2 regions of the Clostridium sp. MF28 genome follow, and region 2 is predicted to be linked to the other one. Evidence: predicted binding sites of a transcription regulator. Region 2 holds the regulator's gene; the other holds the start of a gene.
What was found. The regulator HrcA, encoded in region 2, represses chaperone genes, less so after heat shock. The targets are predictions, from matches to a motif close to TGTTAGCACTCNNNNNNNNNGAGTGCTAACA.
Positions count from the first base shown of each region.

Region 1: the regulator HrcA is predicted to act here: its motif matches at 11,308-11,338, upstream of groES (co-chaperone GroES).

Region 1 is NZ_CP014331.1:3,762,281-3,778,111, reverse strand. Features, by position in the region: gene srlE (PTS glucitol/sorbitol transporter subunit IIB) at 1-791, opposite strand, end outside; gene srlA (PTS glucitol/sorbitol transporter subunit IIC) at 809-1,357, opposite strand; gene AXY43_RS16480 (transcriptional regulator GutM) at 1,373-1,825, opposite strand; gene AXY43_RS16475 (BglG family transcription antiterminator) at 1,840-3,765, opposite strand; gene AXY43_RS16470 (hypothetical protein) at 4,208-4,531, opposite strand; gene guaA (glutamine-hydrolyzing GMP synthase) at 4,927-6,459, opposite strand; gene guaB (IMP dehydrogenase) at 6,647-8,104, opposite strand; purine riboswitch at 8,251-8,348, opposite strand; gene AXY43_RS16455 (type II secretion system protein) at 8,461-8,937, opposite strand; partial or broken gene groL (chaperonin GroEL) at 9,262-10,886, opposite strand; gene groES (co-chaperone GroES) at 10,978-11,262, opposite strand; gene AXY43_RS16440 (4Fe-4S dicluster domain-containing protein) at 11,669-13,159, opposite strand; gene AXY43_RS16435 (DNA-3-methyladenine glycosylase family protein) at 13,532-14,461, opposite strand; gene AXY43_RS16430 (3-hydroxybutyryl-CoA dehydrogenase) at 14,984-15,831, opposite strand, start outside.
Region 2 is NZ_CP014331.1:4,361,327-4,377,157, reverse strand. Features, by position in the region: gene AXY43_RS19165 (nitrite/sulfite reductase) at 1-1,260, opposite strand, end outside; gene dnaJ (molecular chaperone DnaJ) at 1,421-2,554, opposite strand; gene dnaK (molecular chaperone DnaK) at 2,665-4,509, opposite strand; gene grpE (nucleotide exchange factor GrpE) at 4,615-5,238, opposite strand; gene hrcA (heat-inducible transcriptional repressor HrcA) at 5,276-6,304, opposite strand; gene hemW (radical SAM family heme chaperone HemW) at 6,543-7,670, opposite strand; gene AXY43_RS19135 (hypothetical protein) at 7,887-8,327, opposite strand; gene lepA (translation elongation factor 4) at 8,510-10,315, opposite strand; gene AXY43_RS19125 (hypothetical protein) at 10,487-10,816, opposite strand; gene AXY43_RS19120 (stage II sporulation protein P) at 11,155-12,228, opposite strand; gene gpr (GPR endopeptidase) at 12,435-13,418, opposite strand; gene rpsT (30S ribosomal protein S20) at 13,591-13,854, shown strand; gene holA (DNA polymerase III subunit delta) at 13,907-14,941, opposite strand; gene AXY43_RS19100 (ComEC/Rec2 family competence protein) at 15,002-15,831, opposite strand, start outside.

The DNA.
Region 1 (15,831 bases), 600 kb from region 2:
TCAACACCAATTAAAGTACCTACGATTTGTGCTATAACTGCACCTGGTCCAAGTAATGCTGATAATAGAGGAATAGAGCATATGAATCCAAGAATCATAAGTCCAATTCCGTTTCCTGCTAATGGTACTAATATTTTAGCGAACCAATTACCAAATCCCGAACCTTGTATAATTCCTATTAGCATCGCAACAAATGCCATGAATGGTAATATTGTTGTAATCATTGATTGAACTGCATCACGGCCTGCTTGGTATAGTGTATTTACAACTTTACCTGCTCCCATACCAATTTTTTGGACAATGCTAGATTTACTGTTTTCAGCCAAACTTTGTGATACTTTCTTATCCGCACTATATTTAAATTCTCTTTTTCCTTCCTCAGGCGCTTTTGTGCTCTTTATAGGTTCTGCACCTGAATCTGCTAAAGAGATTTGATTTAAACCAACTGCAGATACATAGATGTCTTCTGTAATGAATTTTGCTAAAGGCCCACTTTTACCTACTGGCATAACATTTATTGTCGGAATTCTCTTTTGTGGGTATATTCCACAGCGAAGTGTTCCACCACAATCAATAATAACTAAGAAAATTTGTTCCTCTGGTACAGATGTTTTAAATCCATTTACCGCTTTACATCCTGTTAAGCTAACAATCTTTTCTACAATTTCAGGTTCAGCTCCACCACCTGTAATATATAATAATGTATCTTTTCCTTCTTCAGGTTTTACTGTAAGTGGACCGCCAAAACCTCCACTGCCTTTTACAATTTTAATTGCATTATATTTTTCCATATGAATACCCTCCTAAACTAATTTGCCTTAAGTTGATTACTTAATTCAATACCTTGTTGTCTCATAACAATCTTTGTAGTAAAATCAGTTACCCATCCTGCAAAGAAATTCATTACTAAACCTACTAATAAATAACGAAGTCCTAAAGCTGTTGGATCAAGGCCAAGAGTTGTAATACCATTTGCAATACCTAGGTAAATGAATATTTCACCTACATTAATATGAGGAAAAATACCGCTGTTTGTGTGACAATGATACGATGCTGATGCATAGTAGCTTGGTTTCATTCTTTCAGGAAGAAATTTCCCCATTGATAATGCCATTGGATTACCTAACATAAAGGCTGATAAGAATGGCAAAACTCCATAAGCTAATATAACATTTTTAGATGCAAACTTTGCAAACCTGTCAACTTTATCTTGTCCAATAAGAGCAATTATTGAATTCATAAAAACTAAAAGTAATAATACCTTTGGGATAATTCCTGTTACCCAACTAACAAATGTATTTCCACCAACTTCAAATAAATACATAAATCCTTTTGCAAAATAAACAATTGCGTCCATATTAATATCTCCTTTCTAATTGTGAGCTTTTAATTTTTTAGCTGTAAAAATATTACCTAATCTTTGTAATGGACTTTGAGGCTCTACAACTTCGCCACCGCCCATAATAACGTTATAATTGGAAGAGGCTTCTAGTACTGCTTTGGTTAATGGTTTAGCTAAGTTCTTACAATCTGCTTGAGTTAATATACCAACATCTTTTCCTTCAAATCCGTTTAGTTTCTTGACCCTTGCAAGTACTGTTATTCCTTGCATATAACCCCCTTCAAGTATAATTCCATTTTGATCGATAGCAAACATTGCAATACATCCAGCACGGAAACCACCTTTTACTTTACCAATGGCAACTCTTCCTCTTCTTCGCAATTTACTATAGTAAGCCGTGAAACTTTTCATTTGAGCAAATGTTAGTATATATTGGAGTATAAATGCAATTCCAAAGCATATAATCAAAAACCAAAAATTCATCATAAACCTCCTACTTATAAATCAAATATATCGTTTTCTTTTGTGAAATGTAAAATTAATTCTCTATAACCTTTTACCTTTGAAAGAGACTCAATAGTATTCTTATCATTAGCAATAGCTATAATTTCATCATAAATTTTAACCAAGAGTGTATCATCCCTAGTTTGTTCTGGAAGTCCTACCAAAAATACTAGTTTTCTTTGATTGTTTTCTCCAGCCTTTTCTGGAATTATTCCTAGACTGACTACTATTTCATCATTTTCATAATTGATAGTATGAGGAAATGCTATAGATTCATTAAAAATCATCGTAGACTTTTCTTCTCTTTTTCTTATTCTTTCCTTAAATCCATCATCTACATAACCTTTTGAGTATAGATTATCAATCATATGATCAACATTTTCTAAATAACTCAATTGATTATCCAAGATAAAGAAGGTATCTTCATCTAAAATACTTAGTAATATAGAATCCATTCCCTGCATGGATGGCATGTCTAATTTATCTATATACTTAATACTTTTTATTCTTTTCTTCAGCGCTTCTTCATCAAATATTTTCTCTAAACATATTACAGTAGCTGTTGTCTTAAAGTTAGCTTGGACAGTAGATAGAACTAAATTATACTTATCTAATATTTCACTAGTAACTGTGCTATCTGAATACAAATCTATAACTGTGTTCGCATCAAAAATACCTTTTAATTGACTAGCAACCAACCTAGCTGTAACTCTTCCAGTTCCGCATATAACTGCAACTTTGTATATTTTACTTTTTTCTATTTGCTGTTCTGAAATAAAAACTCCAAAGTATGCTGCTATAAATCCAACTTCATCTTGTGTCATTTTTACATCAAGACTTTTCTCAATAACATCTCGCGCTAATTCTGCCATTTTATAAGCTACTTTATATTTTTTCCTAATCTCATCTACTATAGGATTATGAATATGGACCCCATACTTTAAACGATTTACCAAGAAGGCCATATGGTATACAAAATCTTTCAAGATATCATCTAGCGTAATATTTAAACCCATGTCATATTTAATGCGCTCTAATATATGATTTACTAAATTTGATACTTCTTCTGTAATTTCAACATGCGGTGAAATCCCTTCTATGTTAGTCGGAGTATTCATTCCTATAATCGGCAATGCTAAGAAAATTCTTTCTTTAATTGGAATACTTATAGTAAGCCTTTTTTCAACTGCATCTGATATAGTATTTACCAATGTAAATTCCCAACTTCTTAATAATTCACCATATTTCTCGCTTAATGTATTGATTGTATGTCCATTTAAAAGGCGATCTAAAGTTACAACTAGGGAATGTATGAAAGATTCAAATGTCGTTGTATCGAACTGATATTGATCCGTTATCTCTTTTACTAAATCAATAACATCTTCATCTAATTCGTATTCTCCATAAATCATTTCATAAAGGTTCTCAAGTACAAGAAACCTTATATTTAATTCTGTACCTTTTAAGGCTAGTCCATTATTTGTTTTCCCTATAATTTTTAAATCGTAGTTATTAAGTATCTCTCTCATTTTCTTTAAATCACTTATTACTGTGGTTCTTCCGACATTCATCTCACACGCTAGGTCATCAGTTAAATATGGCTCTTCACTATTCATAAGCTTATATAAAATAAATGCCATTCTTCTTTGAGGTGAATTAAGAAATTCTTTTTGGTTATATATATTAGTCTTAATCTCCTCAAATTTGCTATTATCAATAATATAAATTTTATATATTCCTTGCTTATTATCAATTAGCGCAGATCCTTTTAATAAACTATTCAACTCTTTTACATCATTTTTAACGGTTTTTGAGCTAACCTCAAATTTTTCAGCAATGGCGTCAACAGAAATGGAATGTCTTCGTTCAATTAATTTTAGAATTCTTGTCGAACGGTTTTCAGTATAAAAATACTTCATTTTTGCCTCCTTGAAAAGAATCAATACTTATTAATTCATTTAAATTAAAATAAAATTATTGCTATTAATCTTACTTTAACTTGTTGTTCTTTGATTTTAGAAGTCTTTAAAAATTATACTCATAGTATAATCTTATGACTATCTTATATTCAAAGGTTGATTTTTTCAAGCGTTTTCGATGCCCCCTTTCTTTAATGTAATTATACTTTATAAAATGATAACGATTAATGCCGTCTTTTTCCTCTATAGAGAAAATGTTTGCACAATTGTATTCAATTAGTATTAAAAGTAACTTTTTTAATTAACTCTTATCTAATATGGACTATTTAAATTATCACTATAACCATATTTATATTAAATAAAAAAGGTGTTTAACAATGATTTTTCAATCATTTATAAACACCTTTTTTATATAACTACTTATTATATAATTTAGTTCTGCTTAACAGCATCTACAACATCTATTTCTTCTAATATAATCTAAGACCTCTTGTTTTGCTTTTTCATACCCAGCGCAATATCCTTGCTTGTATCCAGCTGTCTCTCCTGCTGTTTCTCCTGCTGTATTTCCATCCTCATACCCATCACGATATCCATCTTTATAGCCATCATTATATGCATCTTCCAACGCATCAGCTAAACAGTCATTATTTACGTTAGCTCCAAGAGTTCCATTGCCACAAGGATTACAATTTCTACTATCCATCTCTCCACGTTCTTCTTCACAATTACAACGTCTGCAATTTCTATTATTTCTGTTTTCCATTATTTCCTCTCCTTCGTAATCAGCATTAATTTTCGTTTAATCATTGCTAAAGCGCTTAGTTAAAGTATTACTAGTATCAAATTATTATTTATTTGACTATAAAATTTAATACCTATCTAATAATATATTATGCTGTTATGTTTTATTTGCTATCAGTTAGAGAAAATATGTATTTACTGCTTTAAAAAGATTATTCAGGAAATCTAACGTTAGTAGTATTGTCATTGTAAATTTCTTTCCTACCGTTTTTTACTCCTTTTCTCATTTATCACATCTTCAAAAAATCAACAAAAAAGTAGCTTAAATGTTACCTTTTTTAGATAATATCTAAGCCACTAAATTTTTTATTATATTTTCTTTAAGTGTCTATCCACCTTATTTAATAAGCCTCAATCCTATTCCCACTCTATAGTAGCTGGTGGTTTTGAAGTTATGTCATAAACAATTCTGTTTACTCCCTTAACTTCATTTACAATTCTTCTGCTTACTAAATCTAAAATTTCGTATGGAATCCTTGCCCATTCAGAAGTCATTGCATCACTTGATGTAACTGCTCTTAAAGCTATTGTATGAGAATATGTTCTTTCATCTCCCATAACTCCAACAGAACGGATATTAGGTAAACATGCAAAGTATTGCCAAATAGATTCATCAAGATTTGCATTTGCAATTTCTTCTCTGAATATTGCATCCGCTTCTCTAACTATTTCAAGTTTTTCTTCTGTAATCTCACCTAAAACTCTAATAGCAAGACCTGGTCCTGGGAAAGGCTGTCTCCAAACTAATTTGTGAGGAATTCCAAGCTCTTCTCCTACTGCTCTAACTTCATCTTTAAATAATTCTCTTAATGGTTCTATAAGTTCAAATTGCATATCTTCTGGAAGTCCACCAACATTATGATGAGATTTTATAGTTGCTGATGTCTTAGTTCCACTTTCTACGATATCTGGATAAATTGTTCCTTGAACAAGATAATCAATTTGACCAAGTTTTTTAGCTTCTTCTTCAAAAACTCTTATAAATTCTTCGCCGATTATCTTTCTCTTAGTTTCTGGATCTGATACTCCTGCAAGTTTTCCAAGGAATCTATCTGAAACATTAACTCTCTTAATGTTCATATCAAATTCCTTCTTAAATACTCTTTCAACAGTATCGCCTTCATCTTTTCTTAGTAAACCATGGTCAACAAATATACAAGTTAGGTTGTGACCAATAGCCTTATGTACAATCATTGCTGCTACTGAAGAGTCAACTCCACCAGATAAAGCACATAACACTTTCTTATCTCCAACTAATTCTTTTATTTCTTTTATTTTTTCTTCTGCAAAAGATCCCATAGACCAGCTGTTTTCTAACCCACAAATATTGTGTATAAAGTTTTCTAGCATTTTTTGCCCAAATTGAGTGTGTTCAACTTCTGCATGGAATTGAACTCCATAAAGTCTTTTTTCTTCATTTTCCATAGCTGCAACAGGACAAACTTCTGTAGTTGCTATTACCTTAAATCCTTTTGGAGCTTCTTCAATATAATCAGTATGACTCATCCAAGCTATACCATCAGTTTCAATTCCTTCAAATAATTTAGATGATTTATCTAATTTTACATTTGTTTTTCCATATTCTCTTACTGGTGCTGTCGCAACTTTTCCACCTAGCAAATGTGCCATTAGTTGATCACCATAGCATATTCCAAGTACTGGCACGCCTAATTCAAATACTTCTTTTTCTACAGTTGGAGTATCTTCTCCATAAACACTGTTAGGACCGCCTGTAAATATTATACCTTTTGGATTTTTAGCTTTTATCTTTTCTATAGTATAGTCATATGGAATAATCTCGCAATAAACGCCACATTCTCTTACTCTTCTTGCTATTAGTTGGTTATACTGTCCACCAAAATCAACAACTAAAACTAAATCTCTTTTCATGTTCTCCTCCTAAACTCTTCTTATAAATTCTATTATCAACTAAATAAATCTTTTTATCAATAAATTGAGACAATTTTCACCGAAAATTATAAATACTAATTTAAATAATCTCTATAATTATAAATTAATCAAATAATGCACAGTTCACATAAGTGGTATATTTTATGATTGTGAACTGTGCATTTTACTATTGTCCTACACTATAATTAGGTGCTTCCTTAGTAATGTTAATATCATGTGGATGGCTTTCTCTTTGACCTGAAGCTGTCTGAACCACAAAATTAGCTGTTTCATATAAAATTTCAAAATTCTTTGCTCCTAAATATCCCATTCCTGATTTAATTCCACCCAATAATTGGAATATAGTATCTGAGACAAAGCCTTTATAAGCTACTCTACCTTCAACACCTTCTGGTACTAATTTCTTATTTCCTTCTTGGAAATATCTATCTTTAGATCCACATTCCATAGCAGCTAAAGATCCCATTCCTCTATAAACTTTATAGCTTCTTCCTTGATATATTTCCATTTCTCCTGGTGCTTCTTCACATCCTGCAAATAATGATCCCATCATTGCTGCAGAAGCTCCTGCTGCTAGTGCTTTCACTATATCCCCTGAATACTTAAGTCCACCATCAGCAATTATAGGAACTCCATACTTCTTACCTACTTCTGCACAATCCATAACTGCAGTTAATTGAGGGACTCCAACCCCAGCTACTACTCTCGTAGTACAGATTGATCCCGGTCCAATACCAACCTTAACACAATCTGCTCCAGCCTTTATTAGATCCTCTGTTGCTTCCGCTGTAGCAACATTCCCAGCTATAACTTGAAGATCAGGATATACTTTCTTTATTTGTGAAACAGCATCTAAAACTCCTTTTGAATGTCCATGTGCTGTATCAAGAGTTATAACATCAACTTGTGCTTTAACTAATGCATCAACTCTTTCCATCATGTTTCCAGTTACACCTACTGCTGCTCCACATAATAATCTACCCTTCTTATCCTTTGCAGCATTTGGAAACTTTCTAACTTTTTCAATATCTTTCATTGTAATTAATCCCTTCAGACGGCCTTCACTATCAACTAAAGGTAACTTTTCTACTTTATGCTTTTTTAATATTTCTTTTGCTTCCTCTACAGTAGTATTTTCTGAAGCAGTTATTAAATTATCTTTTGTCATCACTTCTGAAATTTTTCTTTGGTAATTTGTTTCAAATATTATATCTCTGTTTGTAATTATTCCAATTAATTTTCCATCTTGAGTTGTTATTGGAACTCCTGATATTCTGTATTGTGCCATTAAGTTCTCTGCATCCTGAATAAGATGATCTTGAGATAAAAATATAGGATCTGTAATTACTCCATTTTCTTGTCTCTTAACTCTATCTACTTCTTTTGCTTGCTCTTCAATAGTCATATTTTTATGTATTATTCCGATTCCGCCTTCTCTTGCAACAGCAATTGCCATCTTCGACTCAGTTACAGTATCCATTCCTGCACTCATTAAAGGAATATTTAATTCTATAGTCTTTGTTATTTTTGTTTTTGTGCTCACTTCTCTTGGTAATATATCCGATTTATTAGGTACCAATAATACATCATCAAAAGTATATGCAGTCTTAATTATTTTTCCCATTATAGTTCCTCCTATTTTTTGAATTATTTATTTCATTTTTAGTATTTTATGATTTTTTGCTTGCATTGCTTGTACTATTTTTTTGTACAAAAAAAGCACATTAACCTCAAAAGTGATGTTAATATGCTAATAAATCTATAGATTTAGCCTATACTAATATCACTTATAGTCGGAAATTTACGGCTCCCGGTAGATACTCCTTGCCATATTCAAGGTATATATAAGTTTTCAAATGTGCTATATTTTAAATTAAAATTATTATAATGTATGTACAATCTAAAGTCAATAAATTTGAAGCTAAAATTGCAAATTTACTTCAATAATGTAAGTTAAATTTTTTGTTATCGATATCTTTTCTATTTTTTTACATCATCTTTGGTAGATCCATTATCAATCGTCGTCGGATTTAAAATATCTGTATTTTCTGTGAAATCAAATTCTGCACCATTTACTACATCATAACAATTTTTTAAACTTGTGCTACTAGTATTTAAATTACCAAATTCAACTCCATCTAAATACTTACTAATCCCTTTGTTGCTTATAGCCGAACTTACACTAGTGCTTTCACTTAGAGGCGAATCATTTTTCAAATTATATGATTCAACGGCCATTATTACTTTTCTGCACTGATCTACAACTTCAACTTTTTTCGCTTCATTTATATAGCCATTTACTTTAGGTAAAATAGCAACAGCTAAAATACCAATAATTGCAATTACTGCAATCATTTCAATTAAAGTAAAAGCTTCTCTCTTTCTCTTCTTACAGAATCTTTTCTTTGACATACTATCTTTGAATCTAAATTTACATTTAATGTATAAAGAAATCATTATTCATTATCCATCTCCTATTAATGTTTTTATTTAAATTATGTCTAATAGGAAATCTTTTATACAATAAATGGAAAATATTCTCTAATAATTTATACTATTGACTTCTAGTATATAAATTTTGTATAAAGTTGCATTGCTATGATTTTCATAAGCTTAAACGTTAAACATATAATATAAAATGCTTTTTAAAATTGCATAGATATGTTAATGGCTATTAAGCACTTTATTTTTTTAATACTAAAAAGCAAAATAGAGAAAGTACTTATAAGCACTTTCTCTATTTATTAAATTAAATATTTATAATTCTTTAATTTATATATTTTAGTACATTCCGTCCATTCCCATTCCTGGAGCACCTGGCATTGGTGTTTCCTTTGCTGGAATATCAGCAACTGCTGCTTCTGTTGTTAAGAATGTTGAAGCAACTGAAGCTGCGTTTTGAAGCGCAGATCTAGTAACCTTAGTTGGGTCTACTATTCCACCTTTTATCATATTGATATATTCTCCATGTAATGCATCATATCCTATTCCTGGTTCACTATTCTTAACTTTTTCAATTATTACTGAACCTTCTACACCTGCATTAGTAGCTATTTGTCTTACTGGTTCTTCTAATGATTTAACTATTATATTGATACCAATTTGTGTATCAGCAACATCTGAAGTTAATTTTGCAACTTCGTTTATTACATTAACATAAGCAGTTCCACCACCTGCTACTATTCCTTCTTCAACAGCAGCCTTAGTTGCAGCTAATGCGTCTTCTATTCTAAGTTTCTTTTCTTTTAATTCTGTTTCAGTTGCTGCACCAACTTTAATTACTGCAACACCTCCAGCTAATTTAGCCAATCTTTCTTGTAATTTTTCTTTATCAAATTCTGAAGAAGTTTCTTCTATTTGAGCTTTAATTTGGTTAATTCTTTCTTTTATTGCATTAGAATCACCTTTACCATTAACTATAACAGTGTTTTCTTTACTTACTTTAACACTATCAGCTGTACCTAGCATATCGATAGTAACATCCTTTAATTCTCTGCCTAATTCTTCAGCTATTACTGTTCCACCAGTTAAAGTTGCAATATCTTGTAACATTTCTTTTCTTCTATCTCCAAATCCTGGTGCCTTAACAGCTACGCAAGTAAATGTTCCTCTTAATTTATTAACTACTAATGTAGCCATTGCTTCTCCTTCAATGTCTTCAGCAATAATTAATAACTTTTTACCAGATTGAACTATTTGTTCAAGCACTGGTAATATTTCTTGTATGTTAGAAATTTTCTTATCAGTTATTAATATATATGGATTTTCTAAAACAGCTTCCATTTTTTCAGTATCTGTAGCCATGTAAGGTGATACGTATCCTCTATCGAATTGCATACCTTCTACAACATCTAATTCTGTTCCCATTGATTTAGATTCTTCTATAGTAATAACACCTTCGTTACCAACCTTCTCCATAGCATCTGCTATTAACTTACCAACTTCTTCATCAGCAGCTGAGATTGCAGCAACTCTAGCTATATCTTCTTTTCCATCTACTTGCTTAGAAATCTTTTGGATTTCTTCAACAGCTTTATCTACAGCCATTTTAATACCTGTTCTAATTAGAATTGGATTAGCTCCAGCTGTAACATTCTTTAGACCTTCTCTAATTATTGCTTGAGCAAGTAATGTCGCAGTTGTAGTTCCATCTCCTGCTACATCATTAGTCTTTGTTGCAACTTCTTTAACTAATTGAGCACCCATGTTTTCATATGGATCTTCTAATTCTATTTCTCTTGCAATTGAAACACCGTCATTTGTAATTAATGGTGCACCAAATTTTTTATCTAAAACAACATTTCTTCCCTTAGGTCCTAAAGTCACTTTAACTGTATCTGCTAATTATCTACACCTATTTGCATAGATCTTCTTGCATCTTCTCCGAATTTTAACATCTTAGCCATTTATATTACACGCTCCTTATATATGTTATTTATTATCGTTTCTAATTAAATTTCTTTTTTATATTTAAATATCGAGTTATGAACACTTTAACTATTCAACTATTGCTAGAATATCATCTTGCTTTAATATAGTATATTCTTCGCCATCAACCTTTACTTCTGTTCCAGCATATTTTGAATATAATACTTTATCTCCAACTTTTACTTCCATAGCCACTCTATTTCCGTCTACAACAGCTCCAGGTCCTACTGCAACCACTTCTGCTTCTTGTGGTCTTTCCTTTGCAGTACCAGTTAAGACTATTCCACTCTTAGTCTTTTCTTCTGCCTCTAATTTTTTAATTACTACTCTTTCACCAAGTGGTTTAATGTTCATGAAAAAACCCTCCTTAAAATATATATTATCATTTCATTTATTTTCTGTTAGCACTCATCATTGTCGAGTGCTAACATAATTATAATATCCTTTATATCCATATAATTCAAACATTGCTTCTAATATTATATCCCATTTTTCAGCGAATATTACTCCTTATCTCAAAATATATCGCATTTACTTAAATTTTCTCCATATTATTATTAATATTATGAATTTTTAAAATAATAAAAAAACTCTAACCAAATAAACATATTACTGATTAGAGTTTTTATGACATTATATAGAGAATAAAGCTCTTAAATTTCATAAATAATTTTAAATTCTAAATACCTCATCGCCTAGAGCACCTATATAATAATAGAATTTTTAATTACTTAATTATATTTCAAAATCAAGATTCATATTATCTTTCTAAGTTTATTTCATTGTATTCGTCTAATGTCGTATTAGCTAATACACTCTTAGTACTTGTTTGCTGATTTAATTTTGTAAATGGCGCTTTAGCCTTCATTACTGATACAATTTTAGCTGCCCCATTTATACAGCCACCTTCGCACATCATTCCTTCAATAAAGTTTCCTTGTAACTTTCCAACCTTAGCCATTGTCATAGTCTTTTTAATTTCTACTCCGCCTGAGATCTTTACTGGCTTAAAGTCAATATTAACACCTTTTTCTTGCACATAGTTCTCTATAGCAGCAGTTAATCCACCACCTACAGCAAAATTTCTACCAAATATTGAAGCTCCATCAACTACTATATCTTCACAAGTTGTAGGATCAACTCCAAACGCATCAAATAAGGCTACTAATTCTTCAAACGTTAATGCATAATCTATAGCATCTTTTATTGATTCTATCAGAACCTCGCTTTTTTTAGCTGTGCAAGGCCCTATAAATATCACTTTTGCATCTTTATCTTTAGATTTTATATATCTACCCGTTGCTACCATCGGTGAAACTGTCCCTGAAATTTTATTAGCTTGATCTGGCATCATTTTTTCAATATAGCTTAGGAATCCTGGACAACATGAATTTGTCATGTAGCTATCCCCATTTTCCATTCTCTCAACAAACTCATTACTTTCATGTACAGTAACTGCATCTGCTCCACATGCAGCTTCTACCATATCTTCAAAGCCTAATGCCTTAATTGCATTCTTAACTTGTCCATAAGTTGTTTTAGGCCCAAATTGCCCTGTTATTGCTGGTGCAACTACAGCATAAATTTTTTCTTCTTTATCCATCAATCTATTAATAACTTTAACTAATGAGCTTTTGTCTTCTATAGCTCCAAATGGACATGCTGACATGCATGCACCACAGTTTACACATTTACTTTCTGTAATTTCAGCACTCAAATCTTCTGCATTATAGCTTAATGCACCTGTTGGACATGACTTCTTACAAGGTCTCATGTCTTCTGCAACCGCATCATACGGACATGCCTTTTTACACATTCCACATTCCTTACATTTATCTGGATCTATATAAGCTCTTCCATCAACATATGTAATTGCTCCAAAATTACACGCACTTTGACACTTATGAGCTATACAATTTCTACATGCATCAGTAACTTGAAACTTCTTTGTTGGGCATCTATCACATGCTTCTTTTATAACATATAATATTTGTTTTTCTTCTTCTATATCAACTAAATCTTGTCCATGTTTGCCTGTTGGTTTAAATCCTGCTGCAAGTTTTGCTCTCTCTAATACTACATTTCTTTCTCGTTCAACTGAATCTCTATACTTAGGTTCTTCTCCTACAATCATAGCATAAGGAATTTTTTCTATTTCCTCTTTACTAATATTATTTTCTTTTGCTAATACAGCAACTCTAGTAAGAACCTCGTGCTTTAAAGCTAGAAGTTGATTCTCAAACTGAAACATTACACACACTCTCCCATGAATAATTTTTATCTTACATTTATAATACAAAATAATTATAGCATACTCTTGTTAAAATTATAACAAATATTATATAATTTAAATTTTCTAAATTTTCTTAATATACGTTCTATTTTCATATGTATATAGTGGTATTTCTCAACTACTTTAGTTAAATCTTTTTCTTGTATTTCCACTTCTTTTCGCATATGTTTATTTACCTTATATTAGTTATATCAAGGGATTTATATGATATTCATATTATTACATCAATGATAAATTATTAACATTATTAAACATATTAATCTAACATTTTTGAGGAAACAAAAAGTCTAGGAAATAAAATCCTAAACTTTTCATTTTATATCAACCTTTTTAACCTACACTTATTTTATTTTCCCTCGCATAATAGAATAAATATTGCTGTGCAAAACCTGCTAATTTACCAAACTTATTCCTTCCAAAAATTCTAATCTTATTTAGAGATGCATCCTCTGCCCCATAAAAATGAATCATCGCACGTTTAACCCATACATCTACTGGAAATGCTGAAGTCTTTTCCAGTGAAAATAACATTATACAGTCAGCTACCTTTGAACCAACACCTTTAAATTCTTGAAGTGCATTATGACATTCATCATCATCTAAATTTTTAATATAATCCAGATCATACTTTATATATTCATTTGCATCATTTGTTTTTAAGTTCCCTTTTCCACTCTTAGAATTATACACATTTTTTATTGTATCAAATATGTATTTACTTCTGAAAGATGCTCCTGTCTCCTGTATTTCTTCTAATGTAGCATCTTTTATTTCATCTATATTGGGAAACGCATAGTAAGTTTTATCCTTATAAATAATTTCTTTTCCCCATTTATTAGATATTTTATTTACAGTCTTCTTTATTGATGGTATATTATTTCGAGCTGAAATAATAAAGCTAAGCAACATTTCAAATGGGTCTTGATTCAAGACTCTAACACCATATCCAAATTCAATACTTTGTTTAAGCAAAACATCTTTTGAAAGTTCATCTTTTATAACTGAGTAATCTCTATCTAAATCAAAATACTTAAGCCAAATATTTTGAAAATCTTCCTTTGTAGAATTATAAATTATTACGTCATTTCCCTCTTCTTTAACTTCAATTAATCTTCCAAACGCAATTACAATAAAATCATTTTCTGCTACCTCTTCAAACCTAAAAATTTGTCCGCACTCAAATATATGTTTTAATTTAAAATTTCTTAATTCTTTTATTATTAAATAATTATCATAAAATTCTACAGATTTATAATCCATTTTATTATCCGTCTCCCTTACAGTATAAAATTATTTAGTTTGCATCATCTCATAATCTAATATGCATATTGATGAACCCTACTCTTTGATTATGAATATTCAAAATATATTTTTATCTTTTTAGTAAAATCATTGATAAACATAATATCATATCAACCTTAGTTTTAACTTATTTCATTCATATATTCTTCTTTAAATAATATATTCTACACTAAAGTTTTTTTCTAAAGATTATGTCACAGTTTATATTGCCCATTTTCTGATGTGTACCACCTATATCATATTTTTTAACTATTTATTTTTTTAATATCCAATATTCAATTAAATTATACAATTAATCTTAAGAAAATAGTTATTATTTAATATATTATATCACTTACTTAACAGTAATAAAATGTTTTGTTGAATTTTACAATATTCTTTAGTTTAAACTTATTTATGTAATCTAGTAGTTATTTATATATTTCCCTAAAAATAAAAAAACCCAAGCATAAACTTGAGTTTTTCCATATATTCATGATATTATTTAGAATAATCATAGAATCCTTTTCCTGATTTTCTTCCAAGCCATCCAGCTCTAACATATTTTCTTAATATGCTACTAGCTCTGTACTTGTTATCACCTGTTTCAGTGAATAAAACATCCATGATAGCTAAGCAAACGTCTAATCCAATAAGATCTCCTAAAGCTAAAGGTCCCATTGGATGGTTAGCACCATATTTCATAGCTGTATCAATATCTTCAACTGAAGCTATTCCTTCTTGTAGGATAAATGAAGCTTCGTTAATCATTGGGATTAATATTCTGTTTACAACGAATCCTGGAGCTTCTGCAACTTCTACTGGTTCTTTTCCAATAGCAACTGATAATTCCTTAACAGCATCAAAAGTTTCTTGAGAAGTAGCTATTCCTTTAATAATTTCAACAAGCTTCATTACTGGAGCTGGATTAAAGAAATGCATTCCGATAACTTTATCAGGTCTCTTTGTAGCTGAAGCAACTTCAGTAATTGATAAAGATGAAGTGTTTGAAGCTAAAATCGCTTCTGGCTTACAAATTCCATCTAATTCAGCGAAGATTTCCTTCTTAATTTTCATGTTTTCGATTGCAGCTTCAACTACTAAATCACAGTCAGCAGCTAATTTCATATCAGTTGTTCCTGAAATTCTTGAAAGTATAGCTTCTTTATCTTCTTCAGACATTTTTCCTTTAGCAACTTGCTTTTCTAATCCTTTAGTGATTCCAGCTATTCCTCTGTCAACAAATTCTTCCTTTATGTCTCTTACAATTACTTCACAACCTTTTTGAGCGAATGCTTGAACGATACCAGCACCCATTGTTCCTGCTCCAAGTACAAAAATCTTTTTCA
Region 2 (15,831 bases):
TGATATATGAACTCTTGGAAGTATATCTTTATCATAACCTTTTTCTGCAAAGTAATTAATTATATTGTTAAGCATTTTTTGACTCTCTAAAATTCCAACTTGACATATTGGTACTCCAATACATGATACACTTTGCTGAAGAGCTGTTTCTCCTCCAATATTTTGTGTTACATTTAAAAGTTCTTTAGCTTCATCACCATTTAAGTTTCTAAAATATAAACCTTCTGTCATGGTAAACCTTATTTCTAAGTCTTTTACTGCTTTTGATTTATCTAAAATTTCTCTTAATGTCTTAACAGAAATTTGTCCGCCAATTGGATGGAAATATACGCTGTATAATCCTTTTTGCTTTTGTGAATATAATCTTGAATGTGTTAATTCAATTTCTTTACCTTCTTTAGTAATTTCCTTAGATTCTACAAATAAATCTAACTCATTATTATCTAACACATATTTTAAATGTTCTTTATATGTTTCTATGAATTTCTCTTTGCCCATTCTCTCTAATATATATCTTATACGAGCTTTATTTCTATCTTCATAGTTACCTTCTTTTATAAATAAGCTAGTCATGGCTTCTACGTGGTATAATACATCACTTGGTTTTATAAGCTCATCATATTCGACTGCAACTTGAGGATTTCTTCCAATTCCGCCTCCCATAAAAACTCTAAAATACTTTTCATTATCTTTAATTGTTGCTAAGAACCCTAAATCAGCTACATTACAATGCCCCTGATCTAAGTCGCTGCTTGAAAAAGATACTTTAAACTTTCTTGGAAATTTATATGATGTTATTTTGCTTAAAAAATGTTTATTTACAGTTAATGCATATGGTGTCACATCAAACGCTTCATCTTTATCTACACCTGATAGTGGAGACATAGCTACATTTCTTGGAAAGTTTCCGCCGCCTCCTCTAGAATATATATCATTATCTATACCATCCTTCATTATTCCACAAACTTGATCTATCGTTAAATTATGATACTGCACTGCTTCTCTTGTAGTTAAATGAAATTTATCTAAATTATATTTATCGGCTATATCACATAACCAATTCATATTCTCAAAGCTACTAATTCCTGAAGGAATTCTTAGTCTTATCATGAATTCTTTTTTATTACGTTCTGAGTATACCCCCATTCCCCCAGAAACTTTTTTAAAATCCATAATAGATACTTCACCAGATAAAAATTTATTTCCTAATTCTCTAAACTCTTCTATTTCAATTAATAATTTTTCCTTCAATTCCTTCACTTTTTCTCCTCCTAAATATAATTATTTTAATATATTATAACCTATAATTTAAAATATGACTATAACTATAGGTTTTGTCGGGGAATTTTTATCTAAAAAAGAAACTATTGAAATAATGCTAATTGATAGACATTATTCAAATAGTTTCTCCGATATAATTCTATTTATTTTTTCCAAATAATTTTTTCTTAGGAACATTAGCTTCATCAAACTCTTCACCAGATGCTCTCATAAAATCATATAAAGCTTCCTTTTGTTCCTTATTTAGGGTTTTAGGAATATCAACAATAACTTTTACGTATTGATCTCCTTTTCCGTTTGAGTTAACCCTTTGTATTCCTTTGCCTTTTAATCTAAACATAGTTCCTGATTGTGTACCTGGTGGAACAGTATATTTAACATTTCCATCAACTGTAGCTACAGTTATTTCTGTACCTAATGCTGCTTTAGGCATAGAAATATGAGCATCTATATAAACATCGTTTCCTTTTCTTGTAAACACCTTTGATGGAGTAACATTAATTCTTACATACAAATCTCCAGGACTTCCACCTCTTAACCCATGTTCTCCTTGTCCTCTTAAAGGCATTACATTTCCTGTATCTACACCTGCTGGTATGTTAACTTTTATCTTTCTTGTTTTTCTAACACTGCCTTTTCCTCTACACTCTGAACATGGCTTTTCAATAATTTTACCAGTACCTCTACAAGTATCACATGTAGAAGTTGATACAAAACTTCCAAGAGGAGTTTGTCTTTGAACTCTTACTTGACCTGATCCACTACAAGTTGGGCAAGTCTTAGCATTAGTTCCAGGTTCGGCTCCACTTCCATGACAATGTTCACAGTTTTCATTTCTAGTAACAGAAATTTCTTTCTCTACTCCAAAAACAGCTTCTTCGAAAGTTAATGTTATTGTATACTCAATATCATTTCCTCTTACTGGACCATTTCTTCTTCTAGAATTTGATCCTCCGCCTCCAAAGAATGATTCAAAAATATCTCCAAATCCGCCCATATCAAATCCGTCAAAGCCGCCAAAGCCGCCTCCTCCGAATCCACCACTACCATCAAAGGCAGCTGATCCGAACTGATCATATCTAGCTTTTTTTTCTGGATCCGAAAGTACTTGATAAGCTTCATTTATTTCTTTAAACTTTTCTTCTGCCTCAGCATTTCCTTGATTTCTATCCGGATGATATTTTACAGCTAATTTTCTAAAGGCTCTTTTTATTTCATCATCACTTGCACCCTTTTGAAGTCCAAGCAATTCATAATAGTCTTTATTTGCCATTCGTTTAAATTCACCACCTAGTTTTATTTACTGTAGAAAAGGGAAGACGAGCTTGCCTTCCCTATCCTATTATATTAGATAACTGTAGTTTAGTACACCTAATTTATATCTTATTTATCTTCATCTACTTTGAAATCAGCATCTACTACATTATCATCATGTGGTGCACTTTGAGCTCCTCCAGCTGCTGCATTTGGATCAGCTGCTCCTTCTGCTCCACCAGCTTGTTGATACATCTTTGTAGCTATTGGATAGAATGATTGATTTACTGCTTCGATTGCAGCTTTAGTAGCTTCTACATCATCTCCATCTTTAACTTTCTTAAGATCTTCAATTTTAGCTCTTACTGCTGCCTTTTCATCCTCAGTAGCTTTATCTCCAACTTCATTTAAAGTCTTTTCTATTTGATATATAGTTTGGTCTGCGTTATTTACAGCTTCAACTTTTTCTTTTCTCTTCTTATCTTCTTCAGCAAATTTTTCTGCTTCTTTTACAGCTTTATCTACTTCATCATCACTTAAGTTAGTTGAAGCAGTAATTGTGATATTTGCTTCTTTACCAGTTCCTTTATCTAATGCAGATACTTTAACAATACCGTTAGCATCTATATCAAATGTAACTTCGATTTGAGGAATTCCTCTTGGTGCTGGAGCTATACCTGATAATGTGAATTGTCCAAGTGACTTGTTATCCATAGCCATTTGTCTTTCACCTTGAACTACATTAATTTCAACTGATGTTTGGTTATCTGCAGCAGTTGAGAATACTTGACTCTTCTTTGTTGGAATAGTTGTATTTCTTTCGATTAATGGAGTAGCTATACCACCTGCTGTTTCAATTCCAAGTGTTAATGGAGTAACATCAAGTAATACCACGTCTTTAACTTCACCAGTTAATACACCTGCTTGAATAGCTGCACCAACTGCAACACATTCATCTGGGTTAACTCCCTTAGATGGTTCTTTTCCTGTAAAGTTCTTAACAGCTTCTACTACTGCTGGAATTCTTGTTGATCCACCAACTAAGATTATTTTATCTATATCATTTAATGAAAGTTTAGCATCAGCTAATGCCTTTCTCATAGGTTCAATACTTCTTTCAACTAGGTCATGAGTAATTTCATTAAACTTAGCTCTGCTTAATGTTAAATCTATATGCTTTGGACCTGTTGCATCAGCAGTGATAAATGGTAAATTTATATTTGTTTGTTGAGATGCTGATAATTCAATTTTAGCTTTTTCAGAAGCTTCTTTTAATCTTTGAACTGCCATTTTATCTTGCATTAAGTCAATTCCATTTGAAGCTTTAAACTCATCTGCAATATATTTCATTATCTTCTCATCAAAATCGTCTCCACCAAGCTTTGTATCACCGTTAGTTGATAATACTTCAAACACTCCATCTCCAAGATCTAGAATAGATACATCGAAAGTACCACCACCTAAGTCATAAACTAGGATTTTGTGAGCTGAATCTGTTTTATCTAAACCATAAGCTAATGATGCTGCTGTTGGTTCGTTGATTATTCTTAATACTTCAAGGCCTGCAATCTTACCTGCATCCTTAGTTGCTTGTCTTTGGCTATCATTAAAGTAAGCTGGTACAGTAATAACTGCTTGAGTTACTGTTTCACCTAAATAGCTTTCCGCATCTGCTTTTATTTTTTGTAAAACCATAGCAGAAATTTCTTGTGGTGAATATTGTTTTCCATCTATATCAACTTTATATCCAGTTCCCATATGTCTCTTTATTGAAATAACTGTTTTATCTGGATTAGTAATCGCTTGTCTTTTAGCTACTTGACCAACTAATCTTTCTCCATTTGCTTGGAATGATACTACTGAAGGAGTAGTTCTAGCACCTTCTGAGTTTGCTATAACTGTTGGTTCTCCACCTTCCATAACTGCTACACATGAATTTGTAGTTCCTAAATCAATTCCTATAATCTTTCCCATGATATTTTCCTCCTAAAACTTTATTAGTTTATTTAAACTTGAATTTTTCAGTTTATTATTTTTGAATTCTATTTATATATCTTAATAAGAAACTTGTTCCTATTTCTAATTAGCAACTTTAACCATAGTATGTCTTATTATCTTATCATCTTTCTTATATCCCTTTTGGAAAACTTCTGCTACTACATTTTTACCTAATTCTTCATCTTCTATATGCATTACTGCATTATGAAGATTAGGATCAAATTCTCCAGTAGCATCTATTTCTTCAACACCAAGTTTTGCAAATGAATCTTTGCATCCCTTTATTGTCATTTCAATTCCTTTTTTCAAGTCTTCAATACTGCCATCAGCTGCAACAGCTCTTTCTAAATTGTCAAGAATAGGAACAATCTCTTTTAATACATCTACATATGCATCGCTATATATTCCTTCTTTTTCTTTAGCTGTTCTTTTTCTATAGTTATCATATTCAGCTGTTAATCTTAAAAGTCTATCTTTTGTCGCATCTAATTCTTCTCTCAATTTCTTATTTTCCTCTTCTTGATTTTTTACTAAATCTTCTTGATCTTCCTCAGCAGCTTCTATATTTTCTGAAGCCTCTTTGCTAGCTTCATTTGTTTCTGCTGCATCATTACTTTCTTGAGTCTCATTATCCTTTTCTGCTACTTCATCTGCAATTTCTTCTTTCTCTAGTTCTTCATTTTTAACATCTCTATTTTCTTCCATGTATCTAACACACACCTCTTCTCTTTAAATCTAACATCTATTTTGGATTGCTCAATATATTATTAAGCTCTTTTATAACTTCTGACATAATCATTATTACCTTTGAGTAATTAATCCTTCTAGGTCCAATTAATCCAATTTTCCCAATAGGCCTATCCTTAAAGGAATATTCAGCAGATATTATACTACAATCTCTAGCTTGTGGCTTGTAGTTTTCATCCCCTATACTGACTGTTATATTGTCTTGAGGATTAAACAGCTCCATCAAAGCTTCTTTATCATTCAAAAGCGATAGCATTTCTTTAGCTTTATCAATATCGTTATATTCAGGATAATTAAATATGTTGGTAGTTCCCTCCATGAATACTTCTGTAGAATCCGCCGAGTTTAGAGTCTCATATAAAATAGGCAATAAAGCATTGAATATTTCTTCATAGGCTCCTAGATCCTTTTTTAAGTTATTAATTACTTCTAAATTAATTTCTTGTATAGAAAGATTCACCAATCTATTATTTATAACTTCATTTATTCGTGTTAAAGTTTCAACTTCAGGAACCCTATTATTTAGCTTCATTATATGATTCTTTATGACACCAGTATCTGTTAAAAAAACTGATACTAAATTATGATCATCAACTTTAATCAGCTGAATTGACTTTATAAAGCTCCTTTTTACTGATGGTGTCTCAATTACACAAGTTAATTTAGTAAGTTCTGACAATAAGGCGCTAGTTTGCTTAACTATTTTATCTACTTCAAGCATTGCCGAATCGATTATATATTGTTTTATCCTTAGATCTTCTTCAACTGTTAGCATCTGATTATCCATAAGCTGATCAACATATAATCTATATCCCTTACTAGAAGGAATTCTTCCTGCAGAAGCATGAGGTTGTTCTAAGTATCCCATATCTTCAAGGTCAGCCATCTCATTCCTTATTGTTGCGGACCCAATACCTAAGTTATAGTTTTTAGCAATAGTTCTTGATCCTACAGGATCTCCTGTTCGAATATAGTCATTGATAATAGCTTGAAGTATTCTTATTTTTCTGTCATCAATACTCATAACCTCACCTCTTTTTGTTAGCACTCATTAACCTCGAGTGCTAATGACTATGTTTTTAATATATTATTTATGATGTTTTTTGTCAATTCTATTTATATTTATTATAGCTACCTAACGTTAATAATAAAGCAATTTTGTTAACTTAGCTCTTTATATCTCCTATTTTCTCCATTTTTATATGTAATATATTTTTATAATTGCGCTTAATCTTTCTTTAAACTTTTCATAAGAGAATCTATTAAGATAAAATGAAATCACTCATTACATAGTTTGATATTTCTATGCCATGCGAAGTTAGATATAGATTTCCCGAATTATTAATTAATAATCCTTTTTTAATATTTTTTTCAATGATTTCTCCATACACTTCATATATATCTTTATTAAATCGCTCTTTAAATTTCTCTACTTTTATCCCTTCAATCATCCTAAGCCCCATAAATAAAAATTCTTCCATATCATCTTTAATATCATTTACGTGAATTTCTTCAATTACACTTTCTTTATTATTTATTCTTTTAATATATTCCTTAATATTGTCCATATTTTTACTTCTTTTTTTATCTATAAATGAACTAGCAGACACCCCCATCCCTAAGTATTCATCACATTTCCAATAAACTTTATTATGAAAGCACTCTTTGCCTTTCTTTGAATAATTAGATATTTCATATTGATGATATCCATACCCGTTCAATATGTCTTTAGTTGTCAAATACATAATTCGTTCTTTATCCTCTTCAGGTAAATTCAACTTATCTTCTTCATATAATTTATAAAACCGAGTTCCTTCTTCTATAATCAAGCTATATGCAGATATGTGATCTAGTTCAAGTTCTGCTACTTTTCGCAAAGAACATTCCCAATCTTCAATAGTTTGATTAGGCAATCCAAACATCAAGTCTGCATTTATATTATTAAATCCTAGCTTTCTAGCAAGAAAATAATTTTCTTCAAATTCTTCATAGCTATGTATTCTTCCAATATCTTTTAATAAAGAGTTTTTTGTTGATTGTAATCCCATGCTAATCCTATTAACATTGTGTTCCTTCATAATATTTAGATTTTTTTCATTTAATGTACCTGGATTACACTCCACTGTAAACTCAAAATCATCCTTCAAATTCAATTTATTTAAAGTACGTAGTAGTTTTTCTAGACTTAAGTCATTCAAGTAGGATGGCGTTCCTCCTCCAATAAATATGCTACTTATTCTGTATTCTTTTCCTTTTTGTAATATTTCATTACTTAACGCTTCTATATATTCGTTCATTAATCCTTCTTTTCCTGAATAAGATGGAAAATCACAATAAAAACATTTCTGTTTACAAAAAGGAATATGTATATATAAAGATATATCCCTCATTAATTTTTCCTCCAATACATTATTAAATATTTTACTTGATAAAATAAAGCAAAAATAAAGAATGAATAACTAGAGGAGCATTTACCCTTCATTTAAACCTATAAGGTGTGTACACCTTTAATTTAAATTTCAATAGATATTCTCGCTTTTATCATTCATTCTTTATTATTTATTTTTAGATAATATACATCATACTTTTTTCATATCAAAAACTATCTATACTAATAATTTTTCTGCCTGTTCTTTTAATAAGGCAATTTTACTTTCTGCATCTACAACAGAGAAACCATACACATCAACAAAATTGTAAAAATAATTAGCAAATGCTATTCTCTTACTACGTGTTATACCCAATGCTTCACCTAGCTTTTCTAAAAGTTCAACTTCTTCTTCATTATATTCTCCATCAATAAGAGCAAGGCCTATTAATTCAAAATAAATAATATTTTTGCATCTATTAGACGAACCTTTTAGAGTTTCACATACAGAATTTAGATCTGATTCTGATATTTCACTTTCATTTATATTTAGCTCTTCTAGATAGTCATTGTAAAGATTTTTTTCTTCTTTCGCAAAAACATTGTCTGAATTTGCAAGGATTTTAACCAATTGCATAAATGCAATTCCTTCATTTTTCTTTAACTCATTTAAAAACATTCAAACCCCTCCCAAACCGGCATTAAAATAATTATTTGTATAATACTAATTAATATTATACAAATAATTCCTCAAAAATAATATATTTTTATTTTATACATTCGCTAGTTTTTTAGAATTACTCTTTAAATAAATATAATTTACATGTATAAAGTATTCTATATTTATATTACTTATACTAACTAATCTACCTTTAATACCGCCATGAATGCTTCTTGTGGAACTTCAACAGAACCAACCTGTCTCATTCTCTTCTTTCCTTCTTTTTGCTTTTCAAGTAGTTTCTTCTTTCTTGAGATATCTCCACCATAACATTTAGCTAATACATCTTTTCTCATAGCTTTTACGGTTTCCCTTGCTATAATTTTAGATCCTACTGCTGCTTGAATTGGAATTTCAAATAATTGTCTTGGGATAATTTCTTTTAGCTTTTCAGCTATTCCTCTTCCTTTATGGTAAGCTCTCTCCTCTGGAACTATCATTGATAATGCATCAACTACATCCCCATTTAATAATATATCTAACTTAACTAATTTAGTTCTAATATATCCTTTAAATTCATAGTCTAAAGATGCATATCCTCTAGTTCTAGATTTTAATGTATCAAAGAAATCATATATAATTTCGTTCAATGGTATATCATAATTTACAACAGCTCTGGTTTCTTCTATATATTGCATATCTATGTATATACCTCTTCTATCTTGACACAGCTCCATAACTGCTCCAACATAGTCTTTTGGGGTTATTATAGATGCCTTAACTACTGGTTCCTCCATATAATCCACTTCTGTCAAAGGTGGTAGGTTAGTTGGATTTGTTATTTCTAATGTTTCTCCATCAGTTTTGATTACTTTATATATAACAGATGGTGCAGTAGTAATTATATCTAAATTAAATTCTCTTTCAACTCTTTCTTGAATTATTTCCATATGTAATAATCCTAAGAATCCACATCTAAATCCAAAACCTAAAGCAATAGATGTTTCTGGCTCAAAGCTTAATGCCGCATCATTTATTTGTAGCTTTTCAAGAGCTTCTCGTAATTCATCATACTTTGCTCCGTCAACTGGGTATATTCCTGAATAAACCATTGGTATAGCAGGTTTATAACCTGGAAGTGCTGTTTCGGTTGGCCTATTAGCTTCAGTTATAGTATCCCCAACTCTTGCGTCTCTAACATTCTTTATGGATGCTGTTACATATCCAACATCACCAGCACTTAACTCACTGATTGGAAGCACTCCTGGAGTAAACACTCCGACTTCAGTAACGTCATAAACTTTATTAGTAGCCATCAATTTAATTTTAGTTCCAATCTTTACTCTTCCGTCCATCACTCTAACTATACATACAACACCTTTATAACTATCGTAGTAAGAATCAAAAATTAATGCTTTTAAAGGAGCTTCTTCATCGCCATCAGGTGAAGGTATAGTTTTAACAACACACTCTAATACATCACCTATATTAAGCCCTGTTTTAGCAGATATAGTAGGAGCTTCTTCTGCTGGAATTCCTATTACATCTTCAATTTCTTTCTTAACTTCATCGGGTCTTGCAGAAGGCAGATCAACTTTATTTATTACTGGTGCAATTTCCAAATCATTATCTAATGCTAAATAGCAATTAGCTAAAGTTTGGGCTTGAATACCTTGTGTTGCATCAACAACTAATATCGCTCCTTCGCAAGCTGCTAAACTTCTTGAAACTTCATAATTAAAATCTACATGTCCTGGAGTGTCAATTAAATTAAGAATGTATTCTTCACCATCGTCTCTTCTATATACAAGCCTCGCTGCTTGAGACTTTATTGTAATTCCTCTTTCTTTTTCTATCTCCATATTATCTAGAACTTGCTCTTCCATTTCCCTTTTAGTTAAGGTTCCTGTAGTTTCAAGTAATCTATCCGCAAGGGTTGATTTACCATGATCAATATGTGCTACAATTGAAAAATTTCTGATATGTTTTTGTCTTTCACTTTTCATACGCATAACTGTTATCCTTAACGAAAAACAGTCCTTTCACCCCCGTTATAATTAAATCAGCTAAATTATAACATATATCCATAAAGAAAGGCTATCAAAACTTTCCCTCAATGCTCTATGTCTAATATGCCCTATATATATTTTAAAATCAACTAAATAATTTAACTAATATTATGGTTTTATTCTTTCAATTATATCCTCTATTTTTTTAATAAAAGAAGATTGATTATTTATCCTAAAATCATTACTTCCTATCTTAACTAAAACATCTTTTTCAGATTCTTTATAAATTTTAAGAAATGAATTATCCTTGATAAAATTCGAGAAATCTTCTCCAAATTCATTGCTTACAAGTTTATAATTTTCATTAGTATTCCCAAGAGGAGATAATGCCTTAGTATTAATCATATCTATTTTAATTATTCCAATAAAAATAATAAATAATATAAAAATCATTGGTGATATTCTTCTTAAAATGTTACTTCTAATAATTTTCTTCAATGTCGAAACACCCTTTTTAATTTATTTTTTGATTTTTATTTAGATTCTTTCCATATAGTCAAACTATTATTCACCCTCAACTTTCTTAGTCAAACAATCTACTCACCAATTATCTCAATATTATGTATTAATAAATTAAAATAAAGAAAAGACTAGAGATCTAAATTCTAGCTTTAGATTCCTAATCTTTTCTTTAATTTTCACCATCAAGATTATATTTAAATCTCAACTTGAAATATCTATTTAAATACTTAGTGCTAAAAATCAAACTTGCATGTTATCTAATTTTTCATATGCACTCAATATAACTTCCAAACCTTTTCCATTTAACTTTATACTTATTTCTTATTCAAAACTTCCGCAATTACTCTAGCCATACATTCTGCCGTAACTTTTGACTCATCTGGTGTATTAGTATGAGATCCTATTTCAAAAAGTAAACATCCGTCACTTTTACTTTGATTAAATGCATTTTTCCCTCTATGATATGTTAATATTTTTATAGGTAATCCTGGGAATAATTCAGATGTTTTATTAAATACTTTCTCTGTAAGCTCTTTATTTTTAGGATATCTCGTACTATTTTCAGCATTTACAAACATTATTTTAGATGCGCTCATTCCATCAACTTCTGTTGTTGTCGCAGCTTTATCTTCTACGGAATCTCTATGCAGATCTATAACCATGTTAAAATCTCCATATTGTTTTAAATATTTATCAACCACTTCTCCAGATCTTGTATAACTATCATTATAAGAAATACAATTATTGGTTTTATCATGTATGACTGAAATCCCATAATTCTCTTCTAATTCATTAGCAAGAACATCGCCTACTCCCACTACATTGGTATCTTCATTTAAACTATCTGGTTCTGATGCATTATAATTTTCTGTAGTATGACTATGATATATTAATACTTCTGGCTTAGATTTATCCAATGTCTTCTTTAAGCTAGGATCATATATTGGGGTATTCTTACTATCAGTGTTTACTTGTACTTTTGATATACTGTCTTCGCTTATTTGAAACGGATTAAAACTAAAATTAGTTTCAGTATTGCTAGAACTTTCTCCATCACCAAAGAAACTAAGTTCATTTTGAATTATTCCTTTATAGCTAAGATTATTTAATCCTAATACTTGAAAACAAACATTCTTTAATGAAAGTTTATTTTCAGCATAGGTTCCTTCATCATAAACTTGGGATTCTATTATCGGCATTCCTAGATTTAACAATTGAACATAGGCAAATGCTCCTCTTTCCTTGCTATTTTTTAAAACATTACCTAATCTTATGAAAAATACACCTATAATTAAAATGAGGATTATTAAGCCTATATTAATGTTAGGTTTTGCTTTTATCCTTTTATTAATTTCACCTTTTTTTCCTCTTCTGCTCATATATATCACGGTAATCCCCCCCTTGCCCTTTTTTATATTTATATTAACGGATTTACATAATTATTCTAATAAATATCATTCTATCTATTTAAAAATTAGAATAGATTAAAATATACATTGATAATCAATCTAAAATAAAAAGATCCCAAAATAATTCAAATTACTTTGAGATCTTTTCTTCTCATTCTAAATTTCAAGAAATAAATTATTAATAATCAACCCATAAACTTATTAATCTCATCCATATCCATATTAGGTTGGACTGCCATGTTTATCCCATTGGCTATTATTCTTGATAAAGAATTAACCATTAAATCAATGTCCTTAGGTGTAACTATCATATCCATACTTGCTTTTGATGACATCACTTCCTTAATGAGTCTTTCCTTCTCATTTTTATCAAGAGATTTTAACATTTTATAAAATTCATTTCCACTTGATGAATTATTTATTAATGAATCTATTACAGAGTCTATAGTATCATTAGCAATTGTTGTTGCATCTACAACTGTTGGAATGCCTACTGCAATAACCTTAACTCCTAAATTTTCTTCATTTATTTGTTTTCTATTATTGCCTACTCCTGCACCCGGCGATATTCCAGTATCTCCAATTTGAATTGTTGTGTTGACTCTTTCAACTCTTCTTGCAGCTAGAGCATCTATACATATCACTAGGTCTGGTTTAATTTTTTCTACAACGCCTTTAATTATTTCCACAGTTTCGATTCCTGTAACTCCAAGCACTCCAGGCGCTATAGAGCAAACAGGTCTTACAGACTCATCAATTGCTTCTGGCATAACTGTTTGTAAATGCCTAGTTACCATAATCTTTTCTGTCACTTTAGGACCTAAAGCATCTGGTGTCACTTGCCAATTTCCAAGTCCTACAACTAATACTGTTTTCTCTGTATCAATCTTAATTAATCTTTGCAGAATCTCTGATACTACTTGTGAAACTCTATCCATAGTTTCACCATCATATGCTGTAAAGTCTGGCATTCCTATAGTTATATAATTTCCCTTTGGCTTTCCAATTTTTTTAGCACCTTCATCATTTTTTACCTTTACTGTAGTTACCTTAATATCATCATCACTTTCTTCTATAACTTCTATTCCATCTATATCTACTTCATCCTTGTGACTTTCTTTATAAATTTCTCTCGCTTCAAGTACTAAATCTGTTCTTACATTTATCATACCAACACCTCTTTATAAATTTACTCAGTCTTATTTTTCCTTTTTCTTTGAATTTAATACTTGAATTACATAACTTCTGATGCTATAATAAGGTTTGTTGAATATGAACTCGTACGCAGATTTCCCCAAAAACTGCAGAGACCCTATAAAAATTTAAGGGGGTGAATTAAGAATGGCAAATATAAAATCAGCAAAAAAGAGAATTAAAGTTACTGAAACTAAGACTTTAAAGAACAGAATGATTAAGTCTGCTTTAAAGACTACTATAAAGAAATTTGAAGCTGCTATAGAAGCTAAGAATAATGAAGAAGCTAAAGCTTTATTTACATCAGTTGTTAAGTCATTAGATATGGCTGCTACTAAGGGAGTTGTTCATAAAAATATGGCTGCTAGAAAGAAATCAAGATTAGCTGCTAAGTTAAACTCTATGGCATAATCTTAAAACCCATCTAAGTAGATGGGTTATTTTTTTATATTCTTAATAAATATTATTTTTTAACTGTAAGTGTATTTATTAAAAGGAATTCCATTTCCATATTCTTATCTATTCCAGTTGATTTTAACTTTGTTTCTGTATTAACGCAAAGCTTAATTAACTCTGATAACTGCTTTTCTGTGAATTTATTTGTCTGCATTATTAATTTTTCACAAACAAACTGCGGCAACCTATAGTCTGACATAAAATCATCTACTTTTTTTCCATTGCTAAGTTTTATCTTTATCTCATATAATCTCAAGAAATGCTTTTGAATAGCACTTATTATCAGCATATGCTGGTCTGATTTATATAAAATTTCCTTCATAGTATCTATAGCTTTATCAATTTTTTTGGTAGCTATTAATTCAACTAAATCAAAAGTATCATCCTCACTTGATTTTGAAATAAGTATATCAATATCCTCTTTTTTTATCTCTCTTTCACCACAATACGATATAAGCTTGTCAGCTTCTCTTTTTATAATGTCAAAATTATTATAGACTTTCTCACAGAAATAAGATAACTCAGTTCTTCCAATTTGTTTTCCCTTCTCTTTAAATACTTCCGATACTTTCTTTAAATATTTGTCCCTTTTTAATTTATCACAATATACTATTGTTAATGATTTACCAATAGTAGCTAATTTCTTATTTTTATTTGGTCTATCTCTCTTATCATTCAATAAATAATACATTATTAATACTGTATATGGAGGTAAATTTGATATATAGCTCTTAATATCATTGTATATTTTAGTTCCTGACGAATCAGTTTTGTCCTGTAAAAAATTAGACCTATAAACAACCACAACTTTTTTTTCTCCCATGAATGGCATTGTTTCACACGCATTCATGATAGCATCAAAACTTGTATTCATTCCATCTATCCTTATTAAATTAAGATCCATAAATTCTTCAGCTATATTCTTTTTTATAATCAGACTTATTCCATCTTTAATAAATTCTTCATCTAACCCACAAAATATATATCCATTTTTTATATTTCCTTTTTCAATCTCTTGCTCATAAACTTCGTAATTAATCACTTTAATTTTCCTTTCGTATAAAATGTGCTTCTAATTTAATTCTAATATAAATCTATAAACCTATACTAATATTCCGTCTATTATAAATATGTTATTAGTGATCCTATCATTAAAATTTATTATATCATACTCTTCATGTTGAGTTTTATCACTTGTAACTTTTAATAGATATTTTTTAGTACCAGTATCTAGAACGTAATCTTTTCCTTTGAAACTTATTTTATAAATTCCATTCATAATAATCGTACTTCTCTGTCTAAAATATTTTGTTGCAAGTGCTGATTTAGAAAGTCTATTTAAATCAATTTGATTTTTATTGGACATTAGTATTCTATCACCTTTATAAGAAAATAAAATAGCACCTTCTTTATAATACCTTATACTTGGAATTGGACTATATATCTGAATTGTAATTATAAAAATAGCTATAAGAGGAAGATAAACAAACTTTTTATATCCTTTATTCACAAAGTAAGCACTAAACATTAAAAATAGATAGAAGAAAACTACATTTTCATTTCCATAAAACATTGGCAATGAAAAGTTCTCCATATAATTTAGAATACAATCAAACATATTTATTATTTTCAAGTTTATATAACTGCAAAAATCAAATAATTGAGTATAAGTATATGTCAATACCAATGCATTTCCTGTAATAACCATAAGATCTACAAATGGAGCCAAAATTAAGTTTCCAATAATAAAATTTGCTGAAAAATCCCTAAAAATTAAAATTAGATATGGTAACGTAAATATCTGAGCGCTTAATGTTAAACTTAATGCTTCTCTTAATTTAATGTTCAATTTATATAATGTATTGTTAAACTTCTTATTAAACATTGCTATTCCCAAAGTAGCTAAATAAGATAAGTGAAAAGATATATTAA